DNA from 4 places in the Streptomyces sp. NPDC043908 genome. Region 1 is predicted to be linked to each of the others. Evidence: riboswitches for the same ligand, from Rfam matches in the RefSeq annotation. Region 1 holds a riboswitch; each other region holds the start of a gene.

The links. A riboswitch is a leader RNA that binds a small molecule or an ion and turns the genes downstream of it on or off. The one in region 1 is predicted to bind cobalamin.
Region 2: linked by a shared signal. The riboswitch ahead of nicT (Nickel transporter NicT) and the one ahead of metE (5-methyltetrahydropteroyltriglutamate--homocysteine S-methyltransferase) in region 1 are both predicted to bind cobalamin.
Region 3: linked by a shared signal. The riboswitch ahead of AC069K_RS31835 (ribonucleoside-diphosphate reductase subunit alpha) and the one ahead of metE (5-methyltetrahydropteroyltriglutamate--homocysteine S-methyltransferase) in region 1 are both predicted to bind cobalamin.
Region 4: linked by a shared signal. The riboswitch ahead of AC069K_RS16095 (cobalamin biosynthesis protein) and the one ahead of metE (5-methyltetrahydropteroyltriglutamate--homocysteine S-methyltransferase) in region 1 are both predicted to bind cobalamin.

Annotation. Positions count from the first base shown of each region.
Region 1 covers NZ_JBWKEI010000001.1:879,829-883,075, forward strand. The annotation lists gene AC069K_RS04145 (DUF6193 family natural product biosynthesis protein) at 1-576, shown strand, start outside; cobalamin riboswitch at 1,008-1,237, shown strand; gene metE (5-methyltetrahydropteroyltriglutamate--homocysteine S-methyltransferase) at 1,407-3,247, shown strand, end outside.
Region 2 covers NZ_JBWKEI010000003.1:20,754-24,000, reverse strand. The annotation lists gene AC069K_RS08135 (aldehyde dehydrogenase family protein) at 1-578, shown strand, start outside; gene nicT (Nickel transporter NicT) at 690-1,919, opposite strand; cobalamin riboswitch at 1,918-2,124, opposite strand; gene AC069K_RS08125 (radical SAM protein) at 2,196-3,247, opposite strand, start outside.
Region 3 covers NZ_JBWKEI010000019.1:71,244-74,490, forward strand. The annotation lists gene mctP (monocarboxylate uptake permease MctP) at 1-871, shown strand, start outside; cobalamin riboswitch at 1,105-1,244, shown strand; gene AC069K_RS31835 (ribonucleoside-diphosphate reductase subunit alpha) at 1,375-3,247, shown strand, end outside.
Region 4 covers NZ_JBWKEI010000006.1:292,511-295,757, forward strand. The annotation lists gene AC069K_RS16090 (cobyric acid synthase) at 1-728, opposite strand, end outside; gene AC069K_RS16095 (cobalamin biosynthesis protein) at 725-1,654, opposite strand; cobalamin riboswitch at 1,711-1,907, opposite strand; gene AC069K_RS16100 (hypothetical protein) at 2,014-2,238, opposite strand; gene AC069K_RS16105 (inorganic phosphate transporter) at 2,267-3,247, opposite strand, start outside.

The DNA of each region.
Region 1 (3,247 bases):
CGCAGGCCACTGTCCGTCTACCTCGGGGCAGATGGCCGCTGGTTCAGCGTTTCCGGCTGGAGCCAGGGTGTCGAGCTCATTACTGGAGCCACGCCCAACCTGGATGATGTCGTCAGGGCTGGTGCGGCATGGGATCAGGTAAGGAGCCTGCGGGAGCTGCGGGTCGGGCTGCCGTTTCTGCACGTCAGTGAGCGCGCCGAGGCGCACGAACGCGGACCGGCCGCGGTTGTGGAGCTGCAGTGGCGCACGATGCGGGAACAGGCTGCCGAGGCGCCGAGTTTCCCGGCGTTCGGAGAACTTGTGGAAGCGGCACATTCCGAGCCGAGGCTACGACAGCTCTACGTGTTCTCCAGTCACTGGACGCTCGGCTTCAGTTCCTGCATCGGGTTCCCGTTCCACGTGGAGGTGGCCATCGCGCCGTCGCACAACGACAGCCCGTACCGCGTGATGAAGCATCCCCACTCCGTCGTGATCGGCGAGGCTGCCACGGCGGAGGAGGCGGTCGCGTCGGCCGTGTCCCACCTACCCACCGGGCTCGGCCCAGCAGTTACGGGAACCGCCGAACGGGGTGCGTGACGCGTCTGGGCAGGAAGCGACAGCCTGAACCTAGTCACGAACAGTCATTAATCCGCAGCCAATTGACTGCTGGTCAGGATACCGGGAGCGGGGCGATCCGACTGGCCACCCACACTGACAACGCATCCTGCGGGACGCCGCCAAGGCCCTGGGCGTGCCCAGGGCGGTCTGGGGCACACGTACAACATTGGGAGCATTATCGCCTTTTCGAATATGTCGAAAACATGTGCAGTCGCAGCGTGGAGATGTGCGCGAGCACAGGGCAAGAGCCCGGCGCCGGACGCGGGTGCGGTGGGAAGGGGATCAGCCGGGCATGGCCTACCGGTCGAGCCTGCCGTAGCCGCTCGGCAACCCGCTGCGGTCCGAGGGCCACGTCTCGTGTGGACGTCCGAATGATGGACGGGGGTCGTCGGGCAGCGGGTGCTCGGCCTAGTCTGGCCGGTGCAGCTGGTTCGCCCCGTCCGCCAGGCGGGATGCGTCGTAAGAGGGAACCCGGTGGGAATCCGGGACTGCCCCGCAGCGGTGAGCGGGAACGACCGCCGTCATACGCACTGGGACCGGACAACGGTCCTGGGAAGCGACGGCCAGTAGGTGCCGCCGGGTCCACCACCCGGCCGGCGTGCCCGCGAGTCCGAAGACCTGCCCGTTGCCCGCACCCGGACGGTTCCGTGTGCGGATATCCCGGTGACCTCGTGGGCGGGTCGGCGTACACAGCGAGCGGCAGGTGCGGGCACTGGTCCCGTGGCGTGGCCCGCCCGTTCTGTCGTTCCCTTCGCGTCCGCGTCCCGTCGCCGGGATGTTTCTGGAGACATCTCGCGAAGGAGAGATCCGTGACAGCGAAGCCCGCAGCCGCGGCAGTACGAGCTACCGTGTACGGCTATCCCCGTCAGGGGCGGAACCGCGAACTGAAGAAGGCCGTCGAGGGCTACTGGAAGGGCCGCGTCACCGCCGACGCCCTCCGGGCCGCCGCCGCCGAACTGCGCCGTGCGAACTGGCAGCAACTCGCCGAGGCCGGCATCCACGAAGTACCGACCGGCGACTTCTCGTACTACGACCACGTCCTGGACACCAGCGTCATGGTGGGCGCTGTCCCCGCCCGTCACCGGGAGGCGGTCGACGCGGACGCGCTCGACGGCTACTTCGCCATGGCGCGTGGTACCCAGGACGTGGCGCCGCTGGAGATGACCAAGTGGTTCGACACCAACTACCACTACCTGGTGCCCGAACTCGGCCCCGACACCGTGTTTGCCGCGAACCCCGCCCAGCAGGTCGCCGAACTCGGGGAAGCGGTCGCGCTCGGACACACAGCCCGCCCCGTCCTGCTCGGTCCGATCACCTACCTACTGCTGGCCAAGCCCGCTCCGGGCGTGGACGTGGACTTCGAACCGCTGACGCTGCTGGACCGGCTGCTCCCGGTGTACGCCGAAGTGTTCGCGGAACTGCGGGCCGCCGGAGCGGAGTGGGTGCAGCTGGACGAGCCCGCCCTGGTGCAGGACCGCACCCCGGCCGAGCTGAACGCCGCGTCCCGCGCCTACCGCGACCTCGGCGCCCTCACCGACCGGCCCAAACTGCTCATCGCCTCCTACTTCGGCCGCCTCGGCGAGGCCCTCCAGATCCTCGCCGCCGCGCCCGTCGAGGGCCTCGGACTCGACTTCACCGACACCGGCGCGGCCAACCTCGACGACCTCGCCGCCGTCGGCGGACTGCCCGGCAAGCGCCTGGTGGCAGGCGTGGTCAACGGCCGCAACATCTGGATCAACGACTACCAGAAGTCTCTGACCACCCTCGGTACTCTCCTCGGCCTCGCCGGCCGGGTGGACGTCGCGGCGTCCTGCTCCCTCCTGCACGTTCCCTTGGACGCTTCGGCCGAGCGCGACATCGACCCGCAGATCCGACGCTGGCTGGCCTTCGCCCGTCAGAAGACCACCGAGATCGCCACCCTTGCACGCGGACTCGCCCAGGGCACGGGCGCGATCGAGGCACAACTCGCGGCCAACCGGGCCGATCTCGCCTCACGGGCGAGCTCTGCCCTCACCCACGACCCCGCGGTCCGGGCCCGGACCGCAGCGATCACCGATGCCGATGGACGGCGCTCCCAGCCCTACGCGGAGCGGACCGCTGCCCAGAAAGCCCTTCTGGGGCTGCCGCTGATCCCCACGACCACCATCGGGTCGTTCCCGCAGACCGACGAGCTGCGCGCGGCCCGCGGCGCCCTTCGGGCCGGCCGGATCGACATCGCCGGCTACGAGGCGCGCATCAAGGACGAGATCGAGGAAGTGATCTCCTTCCAGGAGAAGACCGGCCTAGACGTCCTGGTGCACGGTGAGCCCGAACGCAACGACATGGTGCAGTACTTCGCCGAGCAGCTCACCGGCTACCTCGCGACGCAACACGGCTGGGTCCAGTCCTACGGCACCCGCTACGTGCGCCCGCCGGTGCTGGCAGGGGACATCTCGCGCCCCGAGCCCATGACCGTCCGCTGGACCTCGTACGCGCAGTCCCTGACGGCCAAGCCGGTCAAGGGCATGCTCACCGGGCCGGTCACGATGCTGGCCTGGTCCTTCGTACGGGACGACCAGTCGCTCGGCGAGACCGCCCGGCAGGTGGCGCTCGCGCTGCGGGACGAGGTCAACGACCTTGAGGCCGCGGGTACGTCGGTCATCCAGGTCGA
Region 2 (3,247 bases), on a different contig from region 1:
GCCAGACCTGTGTCGCGCCCGACTACGTCCTCACCGACCCCGAGACGGCCCGGGCCCTCGAACCGGCGCTGACCCGGGCGATCGAGGCGCTGTACGGGACCGACCCGCAGGCCTCCGCCGAGTACGGCCGTATCGTCAACGAGCGCCACTTCGACCGTCTGAACGGTCTGCTCGACTCCGGCCGTGTCGTCACCGGCGGCCGGGGCGACCGCGCCACCAAGTACCTCGCGCCGACCGTCCTCGCCGACGTCGACCCCAAGTCGCCGGTGATGCGGGAGGAGATCTTCGGCCCGATCCTGCCGATCGTGACGGTGTCCGACCTGGACGAGGCCATCGACTTCATCAACGACCGCGACAAGCCGCTGGCGCTGTACGCCTTCACCGAGTCCGACACCACCCGGGAGCGCCTGGCCGCCGAGACCTCATCGGGCGGCCTCGGCCTCGGGCTGCCGCTGGCCCATCTCACCGTCTCCGACCTGCCGTTCGGCGGCGTCGGGGAGAGCGGCATGGGCAACTACCACGGCCGCTACTCCATCGAGACGTTCAGCCACCGCAAGGCGGTGCTGGCCGCCGGGTGACCGACGGTCGGTGAGGGGCCCGGGACGGATCTCCGTCCCGGGGATCTCCGTCCCGGCCACGACACCCACCGGACCGGCCCCGGTCTCCCCCGCGACCAGGCGCGGGGGCCTTCAGCCGACGGCGTCCGGGGCGGGCGCGGCGCCGTCCCGGGGCGCGGGAACGGCCTCGCCCCGGGGGCCGGGTGCCGCCTCGTCGCGGGCGGCGTCCGGCGAGGTCCGGCCCGGCGCCGCGGCGGCGCGTACCGCCCACCGCTGCTCGACCCTGGCGAACCGCCAGTACGCCAGCGCCGCCGCCCACACCGCGACGAACAGGCCGACGATGATGAAGCCGACGTTGTCCAGGTCGAGGCCCGCGACCCACCCGGTGACGGCGTCCCGCAGGTCCAGCTTCTCGTGCAGCACGCCCACCAGCTCGATCGTGCCGATCAGGAAGGCCACCGCGATGGAAAGACCGGTGATGGTGAGGTTGTAGAACACCTTGCGCACCGGGTTGGAGAACGCCCACTGGTAGGCGAAGTTCATGAAGGTGCCGTCGATGGTGTCGAACAGGCTCATCCCCGCCGCGAAGAGCAGCGGCAGGCACAGCACCGCGTACCAGGGCAGTCCGGCGGCGGCGCCCGAGCCGGCCATCACCATCAGGGTGACCTCGGTGGCGGTGTCGAAGCCGAGGCCGAAGAGGAAGCCCAGCGGGTACATCTGGCCGGGGCGGGTGATCGACTTGGTGAAACGCCCCAGGAGGCGGTTCATGAACCCCCGTGAGTCCAGGTGCTGTTCCAGCGCGGCCTCGTCGTACGTCCCGGCGCGCATGGCCCGGAACACCCGCAGGATGCCGACCAGGGCCAGCAGGTTGAGGGCGGCGATGAGGTAGAGGAACGATCCGGAGACGGTCGTTCCGACCACGCCGAGGGTCTGATGGGTCGGCGAGTCGTCGTTCATCAGGGTGCCCGCGAGCTGGGCGCCCCCGGCGACCAGCGCCGCCATCACCACGACGACGCTGGAGTGCCCGAGGGCGAACCAGAAGCCGACCGACACCGGCCGTTTGCCGTCGGCCATCAACTTGCGGGTGGTGTTGTCGATCGCGGCGATGTGGTCGGCGTCGAAGGCGTGCCGCATACCGAGGGTGTACGCGGTGACGCCGAGCCCGAGGCCGAACGTCTTGGAACCGACCTCGTAGTGCTCGGGCACCACCAGCAGGAAGAGGATGCCGAACGCGACGACGTGCAGGGCGGCGATCACCGCCAGCAGCCAGGCGGTGCGTACGGTGTCCTCACGTCGCCAGTGGAATGTGGCGGCAGGGGTGGGCAGGGTCATTCGTTCACGCTCCAGCACCTCGTGGATCATTACGCGAGATGCCGTGGCCGGTCTCCTGGCTTCCGGGTGTCGCACCGTCCCCGCCTTCCCAGCGGCCTCACGGCCACCAGTGGCACAACGGGACGGGCTACCCGAAGCCGTTCATGGCCTGAACGACGTGGGGCCCGATCACAGTGGCGAGGGCCGCTCCGGTCTTGCACCGGTCTTCCCGAACACCACGGCTCGCCAACCGTAGGTGCGACCCGCCCCACCTGCAAGTCTGGCCGTGGACGCGGGTATTGCAGATCACATTCCGGGCAGCCGTGCTCACTTCGTCGCCGGCGCGACGAACGCCGGGCGGCGGTCGATGCGGGCGCGGACCTCGTCGGAACCGAAGTGGTAGTCGATGCGCCGGACGGCCTCGGCCCAGCTCCGCATGGTGCCCGCGTCGGAGAGCGCCTCGGTCACGAACGGATCGTTCCACCGTTCCACCGCACGCCGCCACAGCTCGGCCGGCGGTTCCTCCAGCAGACTGCCCACCGTCCCCTCGTAGATGAGCATGGCCCGCACCTGCCCGTCGGGCTCGACCTGGAGGGACTGGAAGTCGAGGCCGCGCGCCACCTGCTCGGGATTCATCTGCAGGGAGAAGTTGGTCGACGTGCCGACGCGGACCGTGGCGGGGGCGAGCGACTGGAGCCGCGCACGCTGCTCCTCACTGCCCAGCCGGGCGAGCTGTTCGTCCGTGAGCAGCTCGTGCTCGGCGTATCCGGCGCGGCTGCCGAGCCCCGACGGGACGGCGGCGCCGAAGTCCAGGGAGCTGAGGTGCGGGAAGCGCGGCAGGACGTCCGTGCAGAACTCCTCCAGCCGGTCGATGTTGCTCCGGACGACCGCGCAGTCGACGGCGAACGGGAGCGGGCGGTCCGCTCGCCGGTCCCGCTCCCGCGCACCGTCTTCCAGCAGCGCCAGCGCGCGCATCGCCCGGCCGAACGAACCCGCCCTGCCGCGAATTCGGTCGTGCACCTCGGGCGTGGGACCGTCGACACTCACCACGACCCGTCCGCAGACACGCGCCAGCTCTTCGGTCATCCACGGCCGGTAGTTCCAGCCGCCGGTGTAGACGAGGACCGAGATCCCCGCGCGCGTCAGCCGCTCCGCGACCTCGAAGACCCCCTTGACCAGCAGTGGTTCGCCCCCGGCGAGGGTGACCTGGACCGGGCCCAGGGTGATGATCGCGTCGGCGATCCGGAGCAGGTCCTCGTGGCTCACCTGCCGCGACGGGCGTCTGCCGGACTCCGAGTAGCAGTGGGTGCAGCGCAGCGGACAGGCGTAGGTGATGTCCCAGATGACGGACTGCGGACCGTCGGCAACCTGGTGCGCGT
Region 3 (3,247 bases), on a different contig from region 1:
GGGCCAGTGGACCTACGCCACGCTCGCCCTCGGCTCGGCGCTCGCGCTGTTCATGTACCCGCACTCCATCACGGCGACCCTCTCCTCGCGCAGCCGCGAGGTCATCCGCCGCAACACCACGATCCTGCCGCTGTACTCGCTGATGCTGGGCCTGCTCGCGCTGCTCGGCTTCATGGCGATCGCCGCCGGGGTCAAGGTCAAGAACGGCCAGCTGGCCATCCCGCAGCTCTTCGAGGACATGTTCCCGGACTGGTTCGCGGGCGTGGCCTTCGCGGCGATCGGCATCGGCGCGCTCGTCCCCGCGGCCATCATGTCGATCGCGGCCGCGAACCTGTTCACCCGCAACATCTACCGGGACTTCATCAAGCCGGACGCCACGCCCAAGCAGGAGGCGCAGGTCTCCAAGATCGTCTCGCTCCTGGTGAAGGTGGGCGCGCTGGTCTTCGTCCTGACCATGGACAAGACGGTCGCGATCAACTTCCAGCTGCTCGGCGGCATCTGGATCCTCCAGACCTTCCCCGCCCTGGTGGGCGGTCTGTTCACGCGCTGGTTCCACCGCTGGGCGCTGCTCGCGGGCTGGGCGGCCGGCATGGCGTACGGCACGCTCGCCGCGTACGGGGTCGCCTCCCCCACCCAGAAGCACTTCGGCGGCAGCTCCAAGAACATCCCCGGCATCGGTGAGATCGGCTACATCGGCCTCACCGCGTTCGTCCTGAACGTCGCCGTCACCGTCGTCCTCACGCTCGTCCTGCGGGCCGTGAAGGCCCCCGACGGGGTCGACGAGACGTCCCCGCAGGACTACACGGCGGACGCGGGCGACCCGGGCGTGGAGGTCGAACTGCCGCCGGCGACGGCGGGCTCGGCGCACTGAGCCGCACAGCGTGGGACGGGCCGCCGGGGAAACCCGGCGGCCCGTTTTCGTGGCTCCCGGGACTGCTCCGGGGAATGTCCACGACCGCCTCGCGGTTCCGCCCCACGGCCTCCGCAACCCCCTCGGGGGCGCGGGGAACCGCGCGACAGGCCGCCACCGGCCCGCGGTGAAGCAACTACCCAGCACACACACTCCGGTACGGATGCGACACAACATGTGGGGGCGCCACGACCGCCCGGCACAAGATGTATGCTCGTGCTCGCTGTCGCCGCAGGGGAATCCGGTGCAAATCCGGAACTGTCCCGCAACGGTGTACTCGTACGCGTTTGCGTACGTGTTCAGTCCGAGGACCTGCCGAACAGCCCGCCCTGACCGTCCGGTCCGGGCGCCGAGACGTCCGGGCCTCGCGGAATGGGCAGTGGACGCGGCGTACCCCCGAGGGGGTGTGTCCGTGTGCCCGCGCACTTCCCCGAGGCCCCGTGCCGAGCGAGGAGTGCCCCCACGTGACCATCGCCCCTGCGGATCCCGCTTCAGCGATCGCCGAGGAGTCGGTCGATGCCCCCGGGACCGCCCTGCTGCGGACCCTGACCGACCTCACCGCCGACCTGCCGGACACCGACCCCGGCCGTGTCGCCGCCGCCGCGCTGCGCGGCCGCAACGCGCGCTCGGACGAGGCGGAGCTGCGTGGGCTCGCCACCGAGGCCGCCGCGGGTCTGATCTCCGAGGACCCGGCGTACTCCCGCCTCGCCGCCCGGCTGCTGACGCTCACGATCGCCGAGGAGGCCGCGGGCCAGGGCTCGGTCTCGTTCTCCGAGTCGGTCGAGGTCGGCCACCGCGAGGGGCTGATCGCGGACCGCACCGCCGACTTCGTGCGGCTGCACGCGGCCCGGCTCGACGCGCTGGTCCAGACCTCCCTCGCGGACGGCGCCGACGACCGCTTCGGCTACTTCGGCCTGCGCACGCTCTACTCGCGCTATCTGCTGCGCCACCCGATCACCCGCCAGGTCATCGAGACCCCGCAGTACTTCATGCTCCGGGTCGCGGCGGGCCTGGCCGAGGACGACTCGGTGCGCGCGCTGGACGAGGTCGCCTCGCTGTACCGGCTGATGAGCCGGCTCGACTACCTGCCGTCCTCCCCCACGCTCTTCAACTCCGGCACCCGCCACCCGCAGATGTCCAGCTGCTACCTGCTGGACTCCCCGCTGGACGAGCTGGGCTCGATCTACGACCGCTACCACCAGGTGGCGCGGCTCTCCAAGCACGCCGGCGGCATCGGCCTTTCGTACTCCCGCATCCGCTCGCGCGGCTCGCTCATCCGGGGCACCAACGGCCACTCCAACGGCATCGTGCCGTTCCTGAAGACGCTGGACGCCTCGGTGGCGGCGGTCAACCAGGGCGGCCGGCGCAAGGGGGCGGCGGCGGTCTACCTGGAGACCTGGCACTCCGACATCGAGGAGTTCCTGGAGCTGCGCGACAACACCGGTGAGGACGCCCGGCGCACGCACAACCTGAACCTGGCGCACTGGATCCCGGACGAGTTCATGCGCCGGGTGGACGCGGACGGCACCTGGTCGCTGTTCTCCCCCGCCGACGTGCCCGAGCTGGTCGACCTGTGGGGCGAGGAGTTCGACGCCGCCTACCGCAGGGCCGAGGCCGCGGGTCTGGCCCAGAAGACGATGCCGGCGCGGGACCTGTACGGCCGGATGATGCGCACCCTGGCGCAGACCGGCAACGGCTGGATGACCTTCAAGGACGCCTCCAACCGCACCGCCAACCAGACGGCGGAGCCCGGCCACACGGTCCACTCCTCCAACCTCTGCACCGAGATCCTGGAGGTCACCGACGACGGCGAGACGGCCGTCTGCAACCTCGGCTCGGTGAACCTCGGCGCCTTCGTGCTGGCTTCCGGCGAGATCGACTGGGAGCGGCTGGACGAGACCGTCCGCACCGCCGTGACCTTCCTCGACCGCGTCGTCGACATCAACTTCTACCCGACCGAGCAGGCCGGCCGCTCCAACGCCAAGTGGCGTCCGGTGGGCCTGGGCGCGATGGGCCTCCAGGACGTCTTCTTCAAGCTGCGCCTGCCCTTCGACTCCCCCGAGGCGAAGGCCCTGTCGACGAAGCTCGCCGAGCGGATCATGCTCACGGCGTACGAGGCGTCCTGCGACCTCGCCGAGCGCTCGGGCCCGCTGCCCGCTTGGGAGAAGACGCGGACGGCCCGCGGTGTGCTGCACCCCGACCACTACGACGTCGAGCTGAACTGGCCGGAGCGCTGGGCGGCGCTGCGCGAGCGGATCGCCGCGGTGGGCATGCGCAACTCGCTCCTCCTCGCGATCGCCCCGACCGCGACCATCGCCTCCATCGCCGGTGTGTACG
Region 4 (3,247 bases), on a different contig from region 1:
AAGGACACCCGCAGGCCGTCCTCCTCGTCGATGCCGAGCCCGTGCGCGAACGGCAGGATCCCGTACGTGTGGCGCCCGGTGAGGCCGCGCAGCATCTCGATACCGGGTTCGAGCAGCGAGACGTCGCCCCGGAACTTGTTGACGATGTACCCGGCGACCAGCGCCTGGTCCTCGCGGCTCAGCAGCGCCGTCGTCCCGAAGAACGAGGCGAACACCCCGCCCCGGTCGATGTCGCCGACCACCACCACCGGCAGCCTCGCGGCGCGCGCGATGCCCATGTTGACGATGTCGGTGCGCCGCAGGTTGATCTCGGCCGGGCTGCCCGCCCCCTCGCAGATCACGGCGTCATATGTGCCCCGCATCCGCTCCAGGCAGTCCACGACCGTGCCCAGAAGCGCCTCCTGGCGCCCGCCGTGGTAGCCGCGGGCGCTCAACTCGCCCACCGGCTTGCCCATCAGCACGACCTGGCTCGAACGGTCGCTCCCCGGCTTGAGCAGCACCGGGTTCATCAGCGCGGACGGCTCCACGCGCGCCGCCTGCGCCTGCATCGCCTGCGCGCGCCCGATCTCCGCGCCCTCGCGCGTGACGAAGGAGTTGAGGGACATGTTCTGTCCCTTGAAGGGCGCGACCTTCACACCCCGGCGCACCAGCCACCGGCAGATCCCGGCGGTGACGACGCTCTTCCCCGCGTCCGACGTGGTGCCCGCGACCAGCAGTCCGCCGCTCATGTCCGTACCTTCCTCACCGCGATCGCCACACCCAGCGCCAGCCAGCCCACCCGGCGCGACAGCCGCACCGCCCGCTCGATGTCCGCCACTTCCACCGCCCGGCCGTCCCCGTTCAGCACCGGCCGGTTCTCGACACGGCCGCCGTACGCGAGGGTGCCGCCGAGCCGTACGCCGAGCGCCCCCGCGAACGACGCCTCCACCGGCCCCGCGTTGGGGCTCGGGTGCTTGGCCGCGTCCGACCGCCACGCGCGCGTGGCGGCGCGCGGCGCGCCTCCCGCCACGACCGCGAGCGCGGCCGTGAGCCGGGCGCCCGGCCAGCCCGCCACGTCGTCCAGGCGCGCCGAGGCCCACCCGTACCGCAGATGGCGCGGCGAGCGGTGGCCGACCATCGCGTCCAGGGTGTTGACCGCGCGGAACGCCACCAGACCGGGCACGCCCGCGAGCGCCCCCCACACCAGCGCGCCGACCACGGCGTCGGAGGTGTTCTCGGCGACGGACTCGACGACCGCGCGCGCGATGCCGGGCCCGTCCAGCGACTGCGGGTCGCGCCCGCACAGATGCGGCAGCCGCGCGCGGGCCGCCTCGACGTCTCCCGCCTGGAGTGCGGCGCCGATCGCGCGGGCCTCCCGGCCCAGCGAAGTGCCGCCCACGACCGTCCAGGTGGCGGCGGCGGTCAGGGCGACGGAGGCGGCGGGACTGCGGCGTACGGCACGGGTGGCGAGCAGCGCGGCGCCCGCGGCGCCTCCGGCGCACACGGCGGTGTGCAGCGCGCCCCAGCCACGGTGGTCGCGCCACAGCGCGCGCTCCACGGCGGCCGCGGCACGGCCGAACGCGGCGACCGGGTGTCCGCGGCGGGGGTCGCCGAGGAGGAGGTCGCCGAGGAGACCGGCGGTGGCGCCGTACGCGAAAGTGCGATCGGCACGCATGGGATCAGCCCGCCGCAACGCCGCGGGGAACTCCGGTACGTCCGGGGGGTGCCGGCAACAGGCAGGCGCGCATGGCGGTATGTCCTCACTCAGGGTGTCCGCGCCCTGGTACGACGTCGACCGGCGGTGAGAGTTCCTGGCTCACGGGGATGATTCCCCGATGACAGTGGCGGGACCGCGCCGGATTCGCACCGGCTTCCTCTTCTGCCGCCGTAAATGGCTCGGGCAGTCCACCATGCCCGGGAACGCCCGTCAACTCGCTGCTGACCTGCGACGGGAGAGTGTGCGCAGGCACACAGGAAACCGCCCCCCGGCAGGGCCGGAGGGCGGTTGTGGAGGGTGCGGCGCCGGTCGTCGGCCTACTTGGCGACGATCAGGTTGATGCCGTACGCGACGGCCGCCGCGCAGAGCGCGAAGCAGAGGTAGGCGGTGGTGCGGGCCACGGCGACGTTGCCCTTGCCGGCCGCCGCCGACTGCTGCTTGCTGAGGCCGACGATGCCGACGGTGAACAGGCCCACCAGGCCGACGGTGACGATGAGGCTGACACCGAAGACGGTGCCGAGAGCTGCCCAGTCGATGTGCATGACGATTCCTTCGGGGAGCGCGGCCGGGTCAGACGACGGCCGGGCGGGCCGGGTCGGCGGGGGCGGGCGCCGGGATGGTGGCCGTCAGGTCGACGGCCGCGGCGGCGGCGGTGGGCGGCGGGGTGACCGCGGCCATCGCGGTCGTGACGACACCGGCGGGCTCGGCCGGAACGGCGGCCGGGACGTGGGTGACGTCGTTGTGGTCGACCGGCTGGCGGCGCGACAGCTTCCAGATGAAGCCGGAGCCCCCGACCAGCAGGACCGCCACGAGGACGATGCCCCAGGTGCCCCGTCCGGCGAGGAACTCGGCGCCGGCGCCGACCAGGCCCGCGGCGGGCAGGGTCAGGCCCCAGGCGATGAACATCCGGGTCGCGGTGGACCAGCGGACCACTCCGCCCTTGCGGCCGAGGCCGGCGCCCATGACGGAGCCGGAGCAGACCTGGGTGGTGGAGAGCGAGAAGCCGAGGTGCGAGGAGGCCAGGATGACGGTCGCGGCACCGGACTGGGCGGCGAAGCCCTGCGGCGGAGCCAGCTCGGTCAGGCCCTTGCCCATGGTGCGGATGATGCGCCAGCCGCCGAGGTAGGTGCCCATGGCGATGGCCATGCCGGCCGAGACGATGACCCACAGCGGGGGGTTGGCGCCCGGGTGCAGCACGCCGCCGGTGACCAGGGCGAGGGTGATGATGCCCATGGTCTTCTGCGCGTCGTTGGTGCCGTGGGCGAGCGAGACGAGGCCGGCGGAGGCGATCTGCCCGGCCCGGTAGCCCTTGGCGGTGGCCTTCTCGGCCGCCGGGTCGGCGTTCCGGTTGATCCGGTACGTCAGCCGGGTGGCCAGCATCGAGGCGACGCCCGCGACGATCGGGGCGGCGACGGCGGGCAGGAGCACCTTGGTGACGACGGTCGAGCCGTTCACCGAGGACCAGCCGGCCGACATCACGGCCGCGCCGATCAGACCGCCGAACAGCGCGTGGGAGGAGCTGGACGGCAGTCCGAGCAGCCAGGTCACCAG